Linked DNA regions of Thiorhodovibrio winogradskyi. The protein of the gene in region 1 interacts with the protein of each later gene in a pairwise test. Links are inferred from orthologs where the notes say so. Each region holds a gene or a part of one and is shown on either strand. Other genes may lie near its edges.

The links. Proteins that work in one complex are often made in the same cells at the same time.
Region 2: the proteins of ligA (region 1) and leuS interact in binary tests that used the Escherichia coli proteins (3 or more experiments, as listed by UniProt). The link is inferred for Thiorhodovibrio winogradskyi from one-to-one orthologs.

Annotation. Positions count from the first base shown.
Region 1 is NZ_CP121472.1:4,737,212-4,744,545, forward strand. The notes cover bases 2,279-5,277. They hold ligA (NAD-dependent DNA ligase LigA), read left to right. Parts: upstream 2,279-2,750; coding sequence 2,751-4,805; downstream 4,806-5,277. Other genes in these bases: Thiowin_RS21800 (cell division protein ZipA), read left to right, coding at 2,279-2,754; Thiowin_RS21810 (segregation and condensation protein A), read left to right, coding at 4,957-5,238. Also shown: chromosome segregation protein SMC, read left to right, coding at 1-1,811; more of Thiowin_RS21800, read left to right, coding at 1,885-2,278; pufA (light-harvesting antenna LH1, alpha subunit), read right to left, coding at 5,533-5,676; pufB (light-harvesting antenna LH1, beta subunit), read right to left, coding at 5,740-5,880; pufA (light-harvesting antenna LH1, alpha subunit), read right to left, coding at 6,061-6,294; pufB (light-harvesting antenna LH1, beta subunit), read right to left, coding at 6,392-6,532; photosynthetic reaction center cytochrome PufC, read right to left, coding at 6,624-7,334. UniProt on the Escherichia coli protein: DNA ligase that catalyzes the formation of phosphodiester linkages between 5'-phosphoryl and 3'-hydroxyl groups in double-stranded DNA using NAD as a coenzyme and as the energy source for the reaction.
Region 2 is NZ_CP121472.1:1,589,330-1,596,822, reverse strand. Bases 2,953-6,110 are described here. They hold leuS (leucine--tRNA ligase), read right to left. Parts: upstream 5,747-6,110; coding sequence 3,158-5,746; downstream 2,953-3,157. Other genes in these bases: Thiowin_RS07190 (zinc ribbon-containing protein), read left to right, coding at 5,862-6,110; Thiowin_RS07200 (LPS-assembly lipoprotein LptE), read right to left, coding at 2,953-3,136. In the rest of the region: nadD (nicotinate-nucleotide adenylyltransferase), read right to left, coding at 1-153; Thiowin_RS07210 (glutamate-5-semialdehyde dehydrogenase), read right to left, coding at 174-1,448; holA (DNA polymerase III subunit delta), read right to left, coding at 1,569-2,585; more of Thiowin_RS07200, read right to left, coding at 2,582-2,952; more of Thiowin_RS07190, read left to right, coding at 6,111-6,422; Thiowin_RS07185 (STAS domain-containing protein), read left to right, coding at 6,634-7,104; Thiowin_RS07180 (ABC transporter substrate-binding protein), read left to right, coding at 7,125-7,493.

The DNA.
Region 1 (7,334 bases):
GCGGAACTGGCCTGATGCTGTTCGACCGCACAGCGTGCGCATCGAGCGCGCCCGCCGCGAGCGATCGCCTGCTCGCGCGCATCACCAGCGACTGGCCGCTCGAGGGACTCCTCGGCCAGTATCTGTGCGCCGAGGATCTCCCCGCGGCCCTGGCCCGGCGCGAACAACTCGCCCCGGGGGAATGCCTGGTCACCCGCGACGGCACCCTGGTTGGGCGCGACTGGCTGCATGGCACGGCACCCGATGGCCCCGGCCTGGCCGGCAGCCTGGTGCGCGCCGAGGAGCTGAAAAGCCTGCAGGCCCAGACCGAGGAACTCGAGGAGGTCATCGCCGTGATGGCCGAACAGCAAAGCACCTTGGCCGAGGGGCGCGCGCAGCTTGAGCGCGAGCGCGAGGCGGCCATGAACAGCGTCACCCAGCTCAGCCGCGAACGCGCCGCCATGGACGCCGAGATCGGCGCCGGACGCGCGCGCCTGGAGCACCTGCGCGAACGTGGCGAAGCGCTGCAAAGCGAGCTGGCCGAGCTGGCCGAGACGCGCGCAACCGGGCTTGAAGACCTGGAAGAAACGCGCGAGCGCCTGAACCTCGCACTCGAGGCCAGCGAGCAGGTCGCCGCCGAGCGTGATCAGTGCGGACGCGAACGCGAGCGCCTGCGCGCCGCCCTGACCAGCGTGCGCGCCGAGGAACAGCAGGCGCGCAACCGGGTTGCCGAACTGACGCTCAGCATCGAAACCCGCCGCGCCTCGCGCGAGGCCACCCAGGCCAACCTGGAGCGCGCCGAGCAGCAGCTCAGCCAACTCGGGCACAGGCGTGATGAACTGCGCGCGGAACTCGAAGCCGCCGCCGAACCCGAGACCGAAGCACGGGAACAGCTCGACACTCAGCTTGAGCGGCGCCTGGAGGTGGAAGAGGCACTCAGCACCGCGCGCACCCAGATGGAAGAACTCAACACCGAGGTCAGGGAGCAGGAGCAGGAGCGCCATCGCCTGGAGCAGGCCAATGCAACGGCCCAGGCCGACCTGGCCGAGCGCCGGGTGCAGTTACAGGAGCGCCTGGTGCGCCGGCGCACCTTCGAGGAACAGCTCGCCAGCGACGGCAAGGAGCCGCGCGCCCTGCTCCAGGGGCTGGAGACCGGCGCCACGGCCGAGGTCTGGCAGCAGCGCCTGAGCGAGATCGGCGGCAAAATCTCGCGCCTGGGCAACATCAACCTGGCCGCCATCGATGAGTTTCAGGAGCAATCCGAGCGCATGCGCTACCTTGAGGACCAGCGCCAGGACATTCAGTCCTCGCTCGACACCCTCGAGAGCGCAATTCGCAAAATCGACCGCGAGACCCGCACCCGCTTCAAGGAGACCTACGACCGCGTCAATTCAGGCTTGCAAGCGCTGTTTCCGCGCCTGTTCGGCGGCGGCAACGCCTATCTGGAACTCACCGACGACGACCTGCTCGAAACCGGCGTCACCATCATGGCGCGCCCCCCTGGCAAGCGCAACGCCAGTATTCATTTGCTCTCCGGCGGCGAGAAGGCACTCACCGCCGTGGCCCTGGTGTTCGCCATCTTCGAACTCAACCCGGCGCCCTTCTGCCTGCTCGACGAGGTCGACGCGCCGCTCGATGATGCCAACGTTAACCGCTTCTGCCAGCTGGTGCGGGAAATGTCCGCGCGCACCCAGTTTATTTTCATTAGCCACAACAAGGTCACCATGGAGATCGCCGATCAGCTCATTGGCGTGACCATGCACGAGCCCGGCGTCTCGCGCCTGGTTTCAGTCGACATCGAGGATGCCGCGCGTTTGGCGGGAGCGGCCTGAGCACATCTGCAATTTCCCCTGTGATTGGTATACTCAGGGGTCAGAACCGGACAACACGGGATTCAAGGCTTCGATGGACGCCACCACACTGCGCATCATTCTGCTGATTGTCGGCATTGCTTTCCTGGTCGCGCTCTATATGTGGGAGCGCCACCGCAAGTTGCGTTCTGACGCCGGGCGCTTGAATGGTGCCTCGCCCAAGGTCAGGGCAAGAGAAAAACGCGAGCCCAACCTTGGCATCGGGGACGGCGAGGAGGAAGGCGACTGGCAGCCCGGGCAAGAGGCATCCGACCGGGGCGACCCTGACGACACCCCGGGCGAGGGTGATTATTCGGCCGCCACCAACGCACGCAATCCCGCCGCCACAGGCAACAACGAGAATCACGAATACCAGGAAGCTCGCACCGGGGAACTGGACCCGGCGGATATTGCTGGCATTGTCACCAATACTGAAAAGGGCCCCATCATCCAGGTCTTTGTAGTGGCGCGCGAGGGCAGTCTCTCGGGCCGCGACATTCTTGCCGCCGCCAGTCGGCATTTTCTGGTCGCCGGGAGCAAGGATATTTTTCATCGAATTGCTGACGAACCGGGGCAAACCCGTACCCTTTTTAGCATGGCCAACCTGGTTCAGCCCGGCAACTTCCCCCTCTATCCCGACCAGGACGAGGCAATGGCAGCGTTCGAGACGCGTGGCCTCGCGCTCTTTTGCCAAATGCACGGCAAGTATCAAGACATCGAGGCGCTGGATGCCATGCTGACCACGGCCAAATCCCTGGCGCGCGAGTTGACCGCCGAGGTCGAGGACGCACGGCATCGGCCGATCAGCGTCAGGCGCATTGAGAGCCTGCGCAATGCCGTGATTGACTATGCCGCCCCGCACTCCAAGGCAACTAGAGCCGATGCTGACTCCGATAAGGGTCAGAACGACCACACCGACTCATGAAAGAGACAAGCCCGACGAAGCCAGGCGAAGCACACGCAAAAGAACTCCATCGCCTACTCGAGCAACATAATTATCGCTACTTCGTCCTGGATGACCCGGAGATTCCGGACGCTGAATTCGACGCCCTGCTGCGCGAACTCCAGCAAATCGAGGAACAGCATCCCGAACTGCGCACGCCAGATTCGCCTACCCAGCGGGTTGGCGCACCACCGGCCGAGCGCTTCGCCCCGGCGGAGCATCTGGCGCCCATGCTCTCGCTCGGCAACGCCCGCACCCCTGATGATCTGCGCGACTTCGACCAGCGCATTCGGCGCGAACTCGGCCTTGAGCAAGTGCGCTATGTCGCCGAGCCCAAGCTTGACGGCCTGGCCATCAGCTTGCTTTATGAAGACGGCCTGCTGACTCGGGCCGCCACCCGGGGTGATGGGCGCACCGGCGAGGAGGTCACCGCGCAGGTCCGCACCATTGGTGCCGTCCCTCTGCGACTGCGCGGCACAGACTGGCCGCGACGGCTCGAGGTACGCGGTGAGGTGTATTTGCCCCTTGCCGGCTTCGAGGCACTCAAGCAACGCATGCTCGATCAGGGACAAACGCCCTTCAAAAACCCGCGCAATGCCGCGGCGGGGAGCCTGCGCCAACTCGATCCGTGCATCACCGCCAGCCGACCGCTGACCATGTTCTGCCATGGCTTCGGCGCTGTCGATGGGGGCGATCTTGGCGCCACCCAGAGCGCCGCGCTCGCCCGCCTGCGTGATTTTGGGCTGCGAGTCTGCCCGGAGTCGACCTGCGTCACCGGCGCCGAGGGTTGCATTGACTACCAGGGGGCCATGGCCGCGCGACGCGATGCACTCGATTACGAAATCGATGGGGTAGTGTTCAAGGTGGATGACCTGGCAGCCCAGCGACGGCTCGGCTTTCGCGCGCGCGATCCAATCTGGGCAATCGCCTTCAAATACCCGCCACGCGAAGAGCAAACCAAAGTGAGAGCGGTGGAATTTCAGGTCGGACGCACTGGTGCTGTCACCCCAGTGGCGCGGCTCGAGCCCGTGGATGTCGCTGGGGTCACCGTCTCCAACGCCACCCTGCATAATATCGATGAAGTCCACCGCAAGGACGTGCGCGCCGGCGATACCGTGATCGTGCGGCGTGCCGGTGACGTCATCCCTGAAGTCGTCGGCGTGGTCACCGCCCTGCGCCCGCCGGGAACCGAGCCGGTTGCCCTGCCATCGCACTGCCCGGTATGCGGCTCGGACGTCATCCGTGCGGAGGGCGAGGCGGTCGCCCGCTGCAGCGGCGGTCTGATCTGCTCCGCCCAACGCAAAGAGGCGCTCAAGCATTTTGCCTCGCGCCGCGCGCTCGATATCGACGGACTTGGCGACAAACTGATTGAACAACTCATTGAGCAGGATCTGGTTAAAACCCCAGCCGATCTCTTCGCGCTCAGCCCGGAGCAACTATCAAATCTTCCGCGCATGGGCGAGAAATCAGCAAAGAATCTCGTCGCCAAGCTCGACCAGAGCCGCGAGACAACCCTGGCCAGATTCATCCACGCGCTTGGTATTCGCGAAGTGGGGGAAACCATGGCCACAGCGCTAGCCATGCATTTTGGCGCACTCGAGCCCCTGATGGAGGCCGATGAAGAAGCCCTGATCGCCATTGACGGCGTGGGGCAGAGGGTCGCCCAGCATATTCGCGGCTTCTTCGCCCAGGAGCACAACCGAGAGGTGATCGCGCATTTGATCGACCCCGATGGCGCCAGACTGCACTGGCCCGATCCTCCTCGCCCAAACGCCCCCAAGGACTTACCCCTGACTGGCACAACCTTTGTCTTGACCGGCACCCTGACGCGTCCAAGAGATGACATGAAAGCAGAGTTGATTGCTCGCGGAGCCAAAGTCACGGGCGCCGTTTCATCCAACACTGACTATGTGGTCGCCGGCGAGAACCCCGGCAGCAAGGCGACCAAGGCCGCCCAGCTCGGCATCCCCGTTCTCGACGAAACCCAGCTGCGCTTACTGCTTGCCGACCCAGGTCCGAATGGCTTGCCATAATGGGCGAACTCTTCCTTGCCGAGTACCGTCCCGCCGAGCACCGCGTGGTTAGGCTCCCCTTTCGCAACGGCCAACTAGCCCCAATTCTTGCTCAACAGACGCTAACAATTCACTCTCATCATTCCCCACAATCCTCATAGGAGACTGCCGGATGCAGGACCTTAGCAAAGAACAGCAAATTTTGATCGCCATGCGCAAGACGCTGGCTGCCATCGTCAGGGACGTCACCCCGCCACCCGGCATGAAGCATCCACTCTCCGAGGGGACAATCGAGGACGTGCGTCAGTGTTTTGGACTCATTTCAGCGCGGGAAAAAGAACTGGCCGATATCGATGGCCGTGGCGGTGAGCGTCCTTACTACCCCGACCAGAAGCAACCGGCCCAAGTCATTTCAGTGGCCAACATCGGCAAGAAAACGTCCGATTTACATTGAATGACTCCACAGTGATGTTGATGCAGCTAAACAAAACCACCCGCGTGCTCCCTGTGGAAGTTCATCCTTGACAATTTGCCAAGCAGGACATGAGCAAGACCTAGTGGATTACCATTGTCCATACCAGAGCCAGAAAAAAAAAAATTGATCACCGCGATCTTTTGAGCAAAAAAAAAGCAGCGGGAACCGCTGCTTTTCGTCAATAAGACAGACTCGAGAGTCGAAGCTTTACCGAGCGCCGCGACATTCGCCTGTCATTCCCAATATGAGTCAGCCAGAAAAAGACCCGGGCTTTTACAAAGGTGGGATACCGTCGTTTAGCCAGTTAAGGTCTGTGCCGAGCAGAATAAAATGGATCAACAACCCAAGAAGAAATTGGGATGCGAAAATGGTGATGATCGCTCTGCGCGGGTCGATAATTTTCCAGATTTTATGCATGTCCAACTCCGATCAAAAGGACTGAAGCCTTCCTGAAACAGAACAGGAGGCCCTTCCCTTCGATTACAGCCAGGGACGATACATCCAGGCCAACAGATGTGCGACAACGACCAGACCGAAATAAGCGGTCATGCTGGACATGAAAATGCCGTGAAATTCTTTGGCCTCGCTCTCGCTCAGTCCCGTCATACTTTTTTCAGCCATTGCTATAGCCTCTAGTGTGTTCCTGACCTTACGGCCATCTCAGCGCTATCTTTTTTGAATGCCTGCAACTCCAGAATGGGCTGGGGCAGTGATCAAAAAAATCCTTTTGACCAACAGGCGCGGAGGCAGCAGAACCCAAGGCGCCCGGCTGCCACCGCTTACCTGTGAAGTCTAGCGCTATCAGTTGGTAGTGCGAGCCTCTGGCATCGCGGACATCTGGCCAGCAGGAGCTGCCCCAGCGCCCATGTAGGAAGTCGGAATGCCATCGTCCAACCAGTTCAGGTCGGAACCGAGCAGGATGAAATGGATCAGCAGACCCAGCACGAGTTGGAAGCCAGCGATAGCTACCAGAGTCCGGCGAGGATCAAAGAAGGTCCAGATTTTGTACATTCCGGTGAATTTGTCGTTACTCATGATCTTGTCTCCACATTTGGGTGCGGCGAATCCGGTGGGTTTGGATTTCAAAGCCGCGTAATATCACGTTTACTGTCAGCTGTCCGCTTTTCTGGCATTACAGCCAGGGACGATACATCCAAGCCAACAGATGAGCGACGACCACGAGACCAAAGTAGGCGGTCATGCTGGACATGAAGATACCGTGGAATTCTTTGGCTTCGCTGTCGGTCAAGCCAGTCATGCTCTTTTCAGCCATGGTGATTACCTCGTTGTTTCAGGTTTGGCCCAAAGGGCCTTTTCAGCCATCAATGAATTTCGGCGGTCCCTCGCCTCGATCAACCGAATCCTTAGCGTTCCGCGGGTGCCGGCGGAGCTGGCATGGGTGCGGGTTGATAACGCATCGGTGCTGGAACGTACTGCATAGGCGGTGCCGCGGTTTCGGCTGGAGCGGCTGCTTCCGTTTCGCCTTCAGCAGCCGGGGCCTCTGATGCCGCGGCAGATGCATCCGCAACCGGTGCTAGTTCAGCCTCAGCCGCGGGAGCTGCCTCTGCCGGTGCTGCCTCTGCCTCAGCCGCGGGAGCTGCCTCAGCCGGTGCTGCCTCTGCCTCAGCCGCGGGAACTGCCTCTGCCGGTGCTGCTTCAGCTTCAGCCGCGGGAGCTGCCTCAGCTGGTGCTGCTTCAGCTTCAGCCGCGGGAGCTACCTCAGCCGGTGCTGCTTCAGCTTCAGCCGCGGGAGCTACCTCAGCCGGTGCTGCTTCAGCTTCAGCCGCGGGAGCTACCTCAGCCGGTGCTGCTTCAGCTTCAGCTGCGGGAGCTGCCTCTGCTTCAGCCTCGGCAGCAGCAGGCACGCCTTCCTCAACCGGAGCTTCTTCGGCCGCCGCAGTCTCGTAGAGAGCAGGATAGGCCTTCGCCATGGGCGCTCCAAACAAGGGCTTGTAGACACCTTGGTGACAGGTCTTGCAGTTGACCTTAAAAGCGTCACCAAGAGGCCCCTTACGGGACTCTGGCAAAATCTCGCCAAGGGGCGCGACATAGTCATTGTTCATGTCGCGAACATT
Region 2 (7,493 bases), 3.1 Mb from region 1 along the record:
CTCGCCGGAGGCCACCGGCTGGGGACGATGCACGGCCTGATTCAGTGGAATCAGCCGTAACTGCTCAAGCCCCAGACGCTGATAGACCTCGAACGCCGGTCGCAGATGACCGAAGTGAATCGGATCGAAGGTCCCGCCAAATACGCCGATCATGCCGGTGCCCGCGCGCAGTCTCACCCCCGTACCTGGCCATCCCCAAGCACGATGAATTTCTGGCTGGTCAAACCTTCGAGCCCGACCGGACCGCGGGCGTGGAATTTGTCGGTACTAATGCCAATCTCCGCACCCAATCCGTACTCAAAGCCATCGGCGAAACGCGTGGAAGCATTGACCATCACCGAACTGGAATCCACCTCGCGCAGAAAACGCCGGGCGCGACTGTAGTCCTCGGTCACAATGCTGTCGGTATGGCGCGAACTGTGGCGCTCGATGTGGTCGATGGCCGCGTCCAGGCCGGAGACCACGCGGATGGACAGGATGGGCGCCAGGTATTCGGTATCCCAGTCGTCCTCCGTGGCGGGTGTTGCCTTTGGTACCAGCCGGCAGGTCTCGGCACAACCCCGCAACTCGACGCCCTTTTCCGTCAGTGCCGTGGCGAGTCGCGGCAAGACGTTTGCGGCGACCCCTTCAGCGACCAGCAGAGTCTCCAGGGTGTTGCAGGTCCCAAAGCGCTGGGTCTTGGCATTCATGGCAATGGCAAAGGCCTTGTCCAGATCGGCCTGGTCGTCGATGTAGACATGGCAGATGCCATCGAGATGCTTGATCACCGGCATGCGCGCCTCGCGGCTGATACGCTCGATCAGCCCCTTGCCGCCACGTGGGATGATGACATCGACGTATTCGGGGCAACTCAGCATGGCGCCCACGGCGGCACGGTCGGTGGTGGCGATCACCTGCACCGCCTCCAGCGGCAAGCCGGCCTGCTCCAGCCCCAAGCGAATACACTCGGCAATGGCCTGGTTGGAGTGAAAAGCCTCGGAGCCGCCGCGCAGCAGACTGGCATTGCCGGACTTAAGACACAAGGCGGCGGCATCGGCGGTCACATTGGGGCGCGATTCATAAATGATTCCGACCACGCCGAGCGGCACCCGCATGCGCCCGACCTGAATGCCAGAGGGTCGATAATTGAGATCGGTGATGGCGCCAATTGGATCGGGCAGCGCGGCGATTTGGGTCAAGCCCTCGATCATGGCATCGATGCGCGCCGGGGTGAGTTCCAGGCGATCAAGCAGCGCGGCGTCCAGACCCTTGGCCTCGCCGGCCTCGAGATCGGCACGGTTGGCCGCCGCGAGTTGGACGCGCGCCTGATCGAGCGCGCCAGCCATGGCGAGCAGCGCCTGGTTCTTTTGCGCCGCGCTCGCGCGCGCCAGCGCCCGCGCGGCGGTGCGCGCGGCGGCCCCGGTTTGATCCATGTAGTCTTGAATGTCGGTGATGGTTGATTGCTGCATTGGCTTCAGACTGGCTCCCGTCAATTGATAGAGGATTCACGACCCGAGGGCTGTTGATTCCCTGCTTGCGTAATCACTGATCTCGTCGTCCCCTGATCTCGTCATTCGGGCTCGCGTGATTCAGGGCTGGCGTTTCACACCCCGCGCCAACCCGTCGGCGATGCGCGCGAGCATGGTCCAGGGATCGCCCTCGCCGCGACCTTTGATGGCGAGATCCACCGCCGCGCATTCCAGCAACAAACGCCACAGATAGGGCAGCGAATAGCGCTCCAGCGCCTGTATCACCCCCGCGCGGCGGGACTCCCATACCTGATGGGTTTGAAAGACGGCGTTTAGGTCAGCCCGCGCGCGGCGCGCAAAAGCAACCGCGGCCAGCATGCGCACTTCGCGCGCCAATACCCAGAGCACCAAGGGCTCGGCCGTGCCCTCCCCCGCCAAGCCATGGATGATGCGCTGCGTGCGCGCGCGATCCCCGGCCAGGGCGGCACCACTTAGGTCGAAGAGATCATAGCGCGCACTGTCGGCCACGGCGGCGCGCAGGGCCTCGGGATCAATGGGACCGGGCTCCAGCAACAACGCCAGCTTGCTGACTTCCTGATCAGCGGCGAGCAGATTGCCCTCCACCCGTTCGGCCAACAGCGCGGCGACCTCGGGCGTTGGCGTGAAGCCCTTGGCGCGCAAGCGCTGATCCAGCCATTGCACCAGCGCACCACCTTGCAGGCGACGAACTTCGAGAATCACGCCCACCCGGTCAAGCGTCCGCGCCCACTTGGTTTTCAGCTCCTTCCAGCCCAATGCGGGGGCCTGGATCAGCAGCAGCACGTCTTGCGCGGGCTTCTCGCAATAGGCGCGGATGGCGTCGGCGCCCTCGCGGCCGAGCTTGTCGCCGAGGCGCAACTCGATCAGGCGCCGGTCGGCAAACAGGGACAGATTGCCAGCCTCGGCGGCCAGCGAGGACCAATTGAAATCTTTGGTGTGCTCCAACACTTGTCGTTCGCTAAAGCCCTGTTCGCGCGCACGTGCGCGGATAGCATCCACGGCTTCCTTGAATTGCAGCGGCTCCTCGCCGCACACCAGGTAAACCGGCGCCAGCGCTTTGCGCAGTTGACCCTGCAACTGTTCCGGGCGCAGCTTCATGGGACCTGTGGAGTTAAAGCGGCCCGCAGGCTGAGCAGAATACGGTCGGCGACATCAGCAACCAGATCCTGGTAAATGATATTGGATTCGAGTTGCTTGCCGAGCACCGCCACATCAGGGTTGTCGTCGAAGGTGCGCACCGCGCTTAGAGTTTGCGGCGGCTGCACAACCTGGCCCCGAGCATCCAGGGCATCGAAGGTGACGGTGTAGGTCAACCCATAGGCCAACGCCAAACCGCTGCGATCCACCGCGACAACACGCGAGCTGCGCTGCTGTCCGAGCACACGCAGGATCAAGCCGGCCTCGGACGCGACCTGGGTGATACTGAGACCACCGCTCTGGAGCCGTTCTTCCATCGCCACACCAACTGCACCGCCGGACTGGATAAAGATCGGGCTATACTCGCTGGGAATATCCAGGGCGCCGCGCAATTGAAAACCGCAGCTGCTCGCGAGCAACGCCAGCGCCATGATCAGCCCCCAGGTAGAGAAACCGCGCCGGACCCATTTCCTAGCGGTCGCTCTGGGTCGCGGACCTTTGATGCGCATCATCCGCCACCCCTCCAGATCGCTTTAACCCACCACCAGATTGACCAGCTTGCCCGGCACCAGTATGACCTTGCGCGGAGTCTTACCCTCCAGGTGGCGGCTGACGTTCTCGTTGCGCAGTGCGCTGGCCTCGATCTCCTCGCGCCTGGCCGCCGCCGGCACCTGAATCTTGCCGCGCACCTTGCCGTTGACCTGCACCACGTATTCGATGCTGTCCTGCTCCAGCGCCGCCTCATCCACCTCGGGCCAGCCGGCGCCAAGCACATCCTCGCCAAAGTCCAGTTCCCGCCACAAATAATGGCTGACATGGGGAGCAATGGGCGCGAGCAGCCGCAGCACCAGGGTGAGTCCCTCACGGAAGACCGCTCGTGCCCGCGATCCGTCCAGCGACAGCTTGTGCAGCACATTGACCATGGTCATGCAGCCGGAGACCACGGTATTGAACTGCTGGCGTTCGTAGTCGAAGAGCGCCTTTTTCAGCGCCAGGTGCAATTCGCGCCGGGCGTCGGCGAGTGGCTTATCAAGATCGGCCAGGATGATTGCATCGGGCGACTGCGCGCGGACCATCTCGGCCTGGGTCGCGGCGAGATGCCAGAGTCGCTTGAGAAAACGCGCGGCACCCTCCACGCCCTCGTCGTTCCACTCCAGCGACTGATCCGGCGGTGCGGTGAACATGGTGTAAAGCCGCACGGTATCGGCGCCATAGCGGGCGATGAGCTGCTCGGGATCGACGCCGTTGTTCTTGGATTTGGACATCTTTTCGATGCCACCGAAGAACACGGGCTCGCCATCAGCCTCCAGCACCGCACCCACCACCTGGCCCTTATCATCGCGACTGACCTTGATCTCGGTGGGATTGAACCACTGCTTGCGCCCCTCGGCATCTTCCCGATACCAGGTCTCGGCCACCACCATGCCCTGGGTGAGCAAGCGCGCGAAGGGCTCGTCGCAGTCAACCAGGCCCTCGTCGCGCATCAGCTTATGAAAAAAGCGCGCGTAGAGCAGATGCAGCACCGCGTGCTCAATGCCGCCGACGTACTGATCGACCGGCAGCCAGTAATTGGCCCGCTGATCCAGCATGGCGCTGTCGCAATCGGCCGAGCAGTAGCGGGCGTAGTACCAGCTCGACTCGACAAAGGTGTCGAAGGTGTCGGTCTCGCGGCTCTCGCCATTGGGCAGCTGATAAAACTCGGGCATTTTTTTCAGCGGCGAGCCCGAGCCATCCACCACCACGTCCTCGGGCAGGCGCACCGGCAGCTCGGTCTCGACGCGAATGCCGCCGTCGGCCGCGCGCACGATGGGTAGCGGACAGCCCCAGTAGCGCTGGCGTGACACGCCCCAGTCGCGCAGACGATAATTCACCCGCTTCTCGCCGCGTCCGCGCTCGGCGAGCCAGTCGGCGATGGCCTCGATGGCATCGTCCGAGGCCAGGCCATCGAAGGGGCCGGAGTCGGTCAGGATGCCTTTCTCGACATAAGCGCCCTGTTCAATGCCCGCGTTCTCTCCATTGGAGGGCGCGCCATCGGCCGGGATAATGACCTGTTTCTTGGGGATGCCATGGCGCTCGGCGAATTCCCAGTCGCGCTGATCATGCCCCGGCACCGCCATGACCGCGCCGGTGCCATAGCCCATGAGGACGAAGTTGGCGGCGTAGATGGGCACGGCTTCTCCGCTGACCGGATGCAGGGCATTCAACCCCAGCGGATGCCCCTTCTTCTCCATGGTCTCGATCTCGGCCTCGGAAATACCGCCCTGGCGACAGTCCTCGATAAAGGCCGCCAGCCCAGCATCTTGAGCGGCCATGCGCCGCGCCAGCGGATGCTCGGCGGCCACGGCGACATAGGTCACGCCCATCAGGGTATCGGCGCGAGTGGTGTAAATACCCAAAGTCTCTTCGGAGCCCTCGATGCCAAAGGTCATGGCAACGCCCTCGGAGCGCCCGATCCAGTTGCGCTGCATGGTGCGCACCTGCTCCGGCCAGCCGTCCAGGCCATCCAGGGCATCGAGCAGTTCCTGGGCATAATCGGTGATGCGCACCGACCATTGCTCGATCTCGCGCTTCTCCACCGGAGCGCCCGAGCGCCAGCCGCGCCCGTCGATGACCTGCTCGTTGGCCAGCACGGTTTGATCAACGGGATCCCAGTTGACCATGGCGGTGGCGCGATAGGCCAGGCCCTTCTCGACCAGTCGGGTGAACAGCCACTGCTCCCAGCGGTAGTAATCAGGATCGCAGGTCGCCAACTCGCGCGTCCAGTCGTAGCCAAAGCCGAGCTGCTTGAGCTGGGCTTTCATATACTCAAGATTCGAGCGCGTCCATTGCGATGGCGGTATGCCATGTTTGATGGCGGCGTTTTCAGCCGGCAGACCGAAGGCATCCCACCCCATGGGTTGGAGCACATTCTTGCCCAGCATGCGCTGATAGCGCGAAATCACATCGCCAATGGTGTAATTTCGCACATGGCCCATGTGCAGCCGTCCGCTTGGGTAAGGGAACATGGACAGGCAGTAGAACTTCTCGCGCGCCGGGTCCTCAATCGCGCGAAACGACTGGTTGGCATCCCAAAACGCCTGGGCCTCGGCCTCGATGGCCTGGGGATCATAATCGCTGTGCATAAATTGGCCGATGCTGGAACATCGCGAGCAAAACTCGCCTAAGATTGAAGTGACCGCAAAGGATAACGCAAAACCTTCACCAACCGCGCGAGCGCGCGCTTTGAGGAGACCTCTTATGTCCGATCATCCCTCTGATCACTCCACGAGCCACTCCGATCAGTCCAAGCCAGAAAGCGTCGATCGCCTGGTCGATGCCTATGAGCGCATGCTCGAGCGCACCCGCGAGCGCCTTGATGCCGCCGAGGATGCGACGCCCAAGCTGCGCGACTGGCTGGAAAAAGCCCGTGACCACATGGTTGAACTTGGCGAACTCACGCGCGAGGAGGCCAATCGCGTCGCCGAGTACATCGAGCGCGACATCGAGGATGCCGCCCACTATTTGGTCGACACCGGCGAGGAGCTGAAAACCTGGTGGCGTTTCGATTTGGAACTGATCGAGGAACGGCTGCTCGAGGTCTTTACCAGCGTGGCGGATCAAACCAGCCTGCAACTGCAAGCCTGGGCCGAACGCGCCGAGCAGGCCCGAACCCAGCGACGCTACCACAGCGGCGAGATCACCGGCCCCGGCACACTGGTTTGCAACCACTGCGGCGCTCGGGTGCATTTTCAGCGTGCGACGCGCATATCCGACTGTGCGGAATGTCAGGGCAAGGAATTTCGCCGCGAGCCATCTTGAACATCCGCTCGGCGCTGTCACCCGCAGCCTAGCGCCAGCGCCATCCTTGACGCCAACTCTGACATCCACTCTGACAAAATGACGCACCCGTGCCGCGCCAGCCATCCGAACTCGCGGACCAACGCCGGCGGGCCATCATCCAGGACCAGTTTCCCTGGCCCGTTGGGGAAACAGGCTTCAGCGAAGCGGCCTTCCAGCAAGAAAAACCCTGGTGCGCCAGGGCACGCGGTGCCAAAATACCGGCAGTTCCAAAATACCGGCCACCCCGAAGGATGAGCCCCATGCAAGAATCCCCGTGATGCCGAGTAACCGTCATCACCTCGACCGGAACACGAATTCGATGGATATTTTAATTGAAAAACAGTCTGATGCACTTGTCTTTGTCATCAAGGGGCGGCTCGATGGCAGCACCGCTCCAACGTTGCAAGAGCAGCTGATCAGCGAGCTTGCCGCCGCGCCCCTGGTTCTCCTGGATTGTGCCGCGCTCGATTACATCTCCAGTGCCGGACTGCGGGTGCTGTTGCTGGCCACCAAAGAGTGCAAAAAAGCCAAACGGCCATTCGGCATCTGCAACCTTCAAAACGAGGTACGGGAAGTCTTCAAGATGAGTGGCTTCAGTTCGATCATCGACATCTTTGACTCGCGCGAACAGGCACTCGAAAAACTCGCCTCGCCTGCCTGAGCCGAGCCGTCAAACCCGTGATGCTGGATCCGCGATCTTTTGTCCTATGCGCGGCACTGCTCGCCTCCTCAACGGGGCTCGCCGAGGCGCCCGTGCCCTTGCCGATACCAGAGTCGATACCAGAGTCGATACCAGAGTCGATACCAGAGTCGATAACAGAGTCGATAACAGAGTCGATACCAGAGTCGATACCAGAGTCGATACCAGAGTCGATACCAAGAGCGGAGGACGGGGCCAATCCACTGACGCCAGTGCGCATCGCCTTGCAATGGAGTCCGCAGAGCCAGTTCGCTGGTTTTTATCTGGCCCGAGAGCAGGGCCTTTACGCGGCGGCCGGGGCGGATGTGCGCTTCGTGCATGCCAATGCCAACCGCTCATCGCTTGATTGG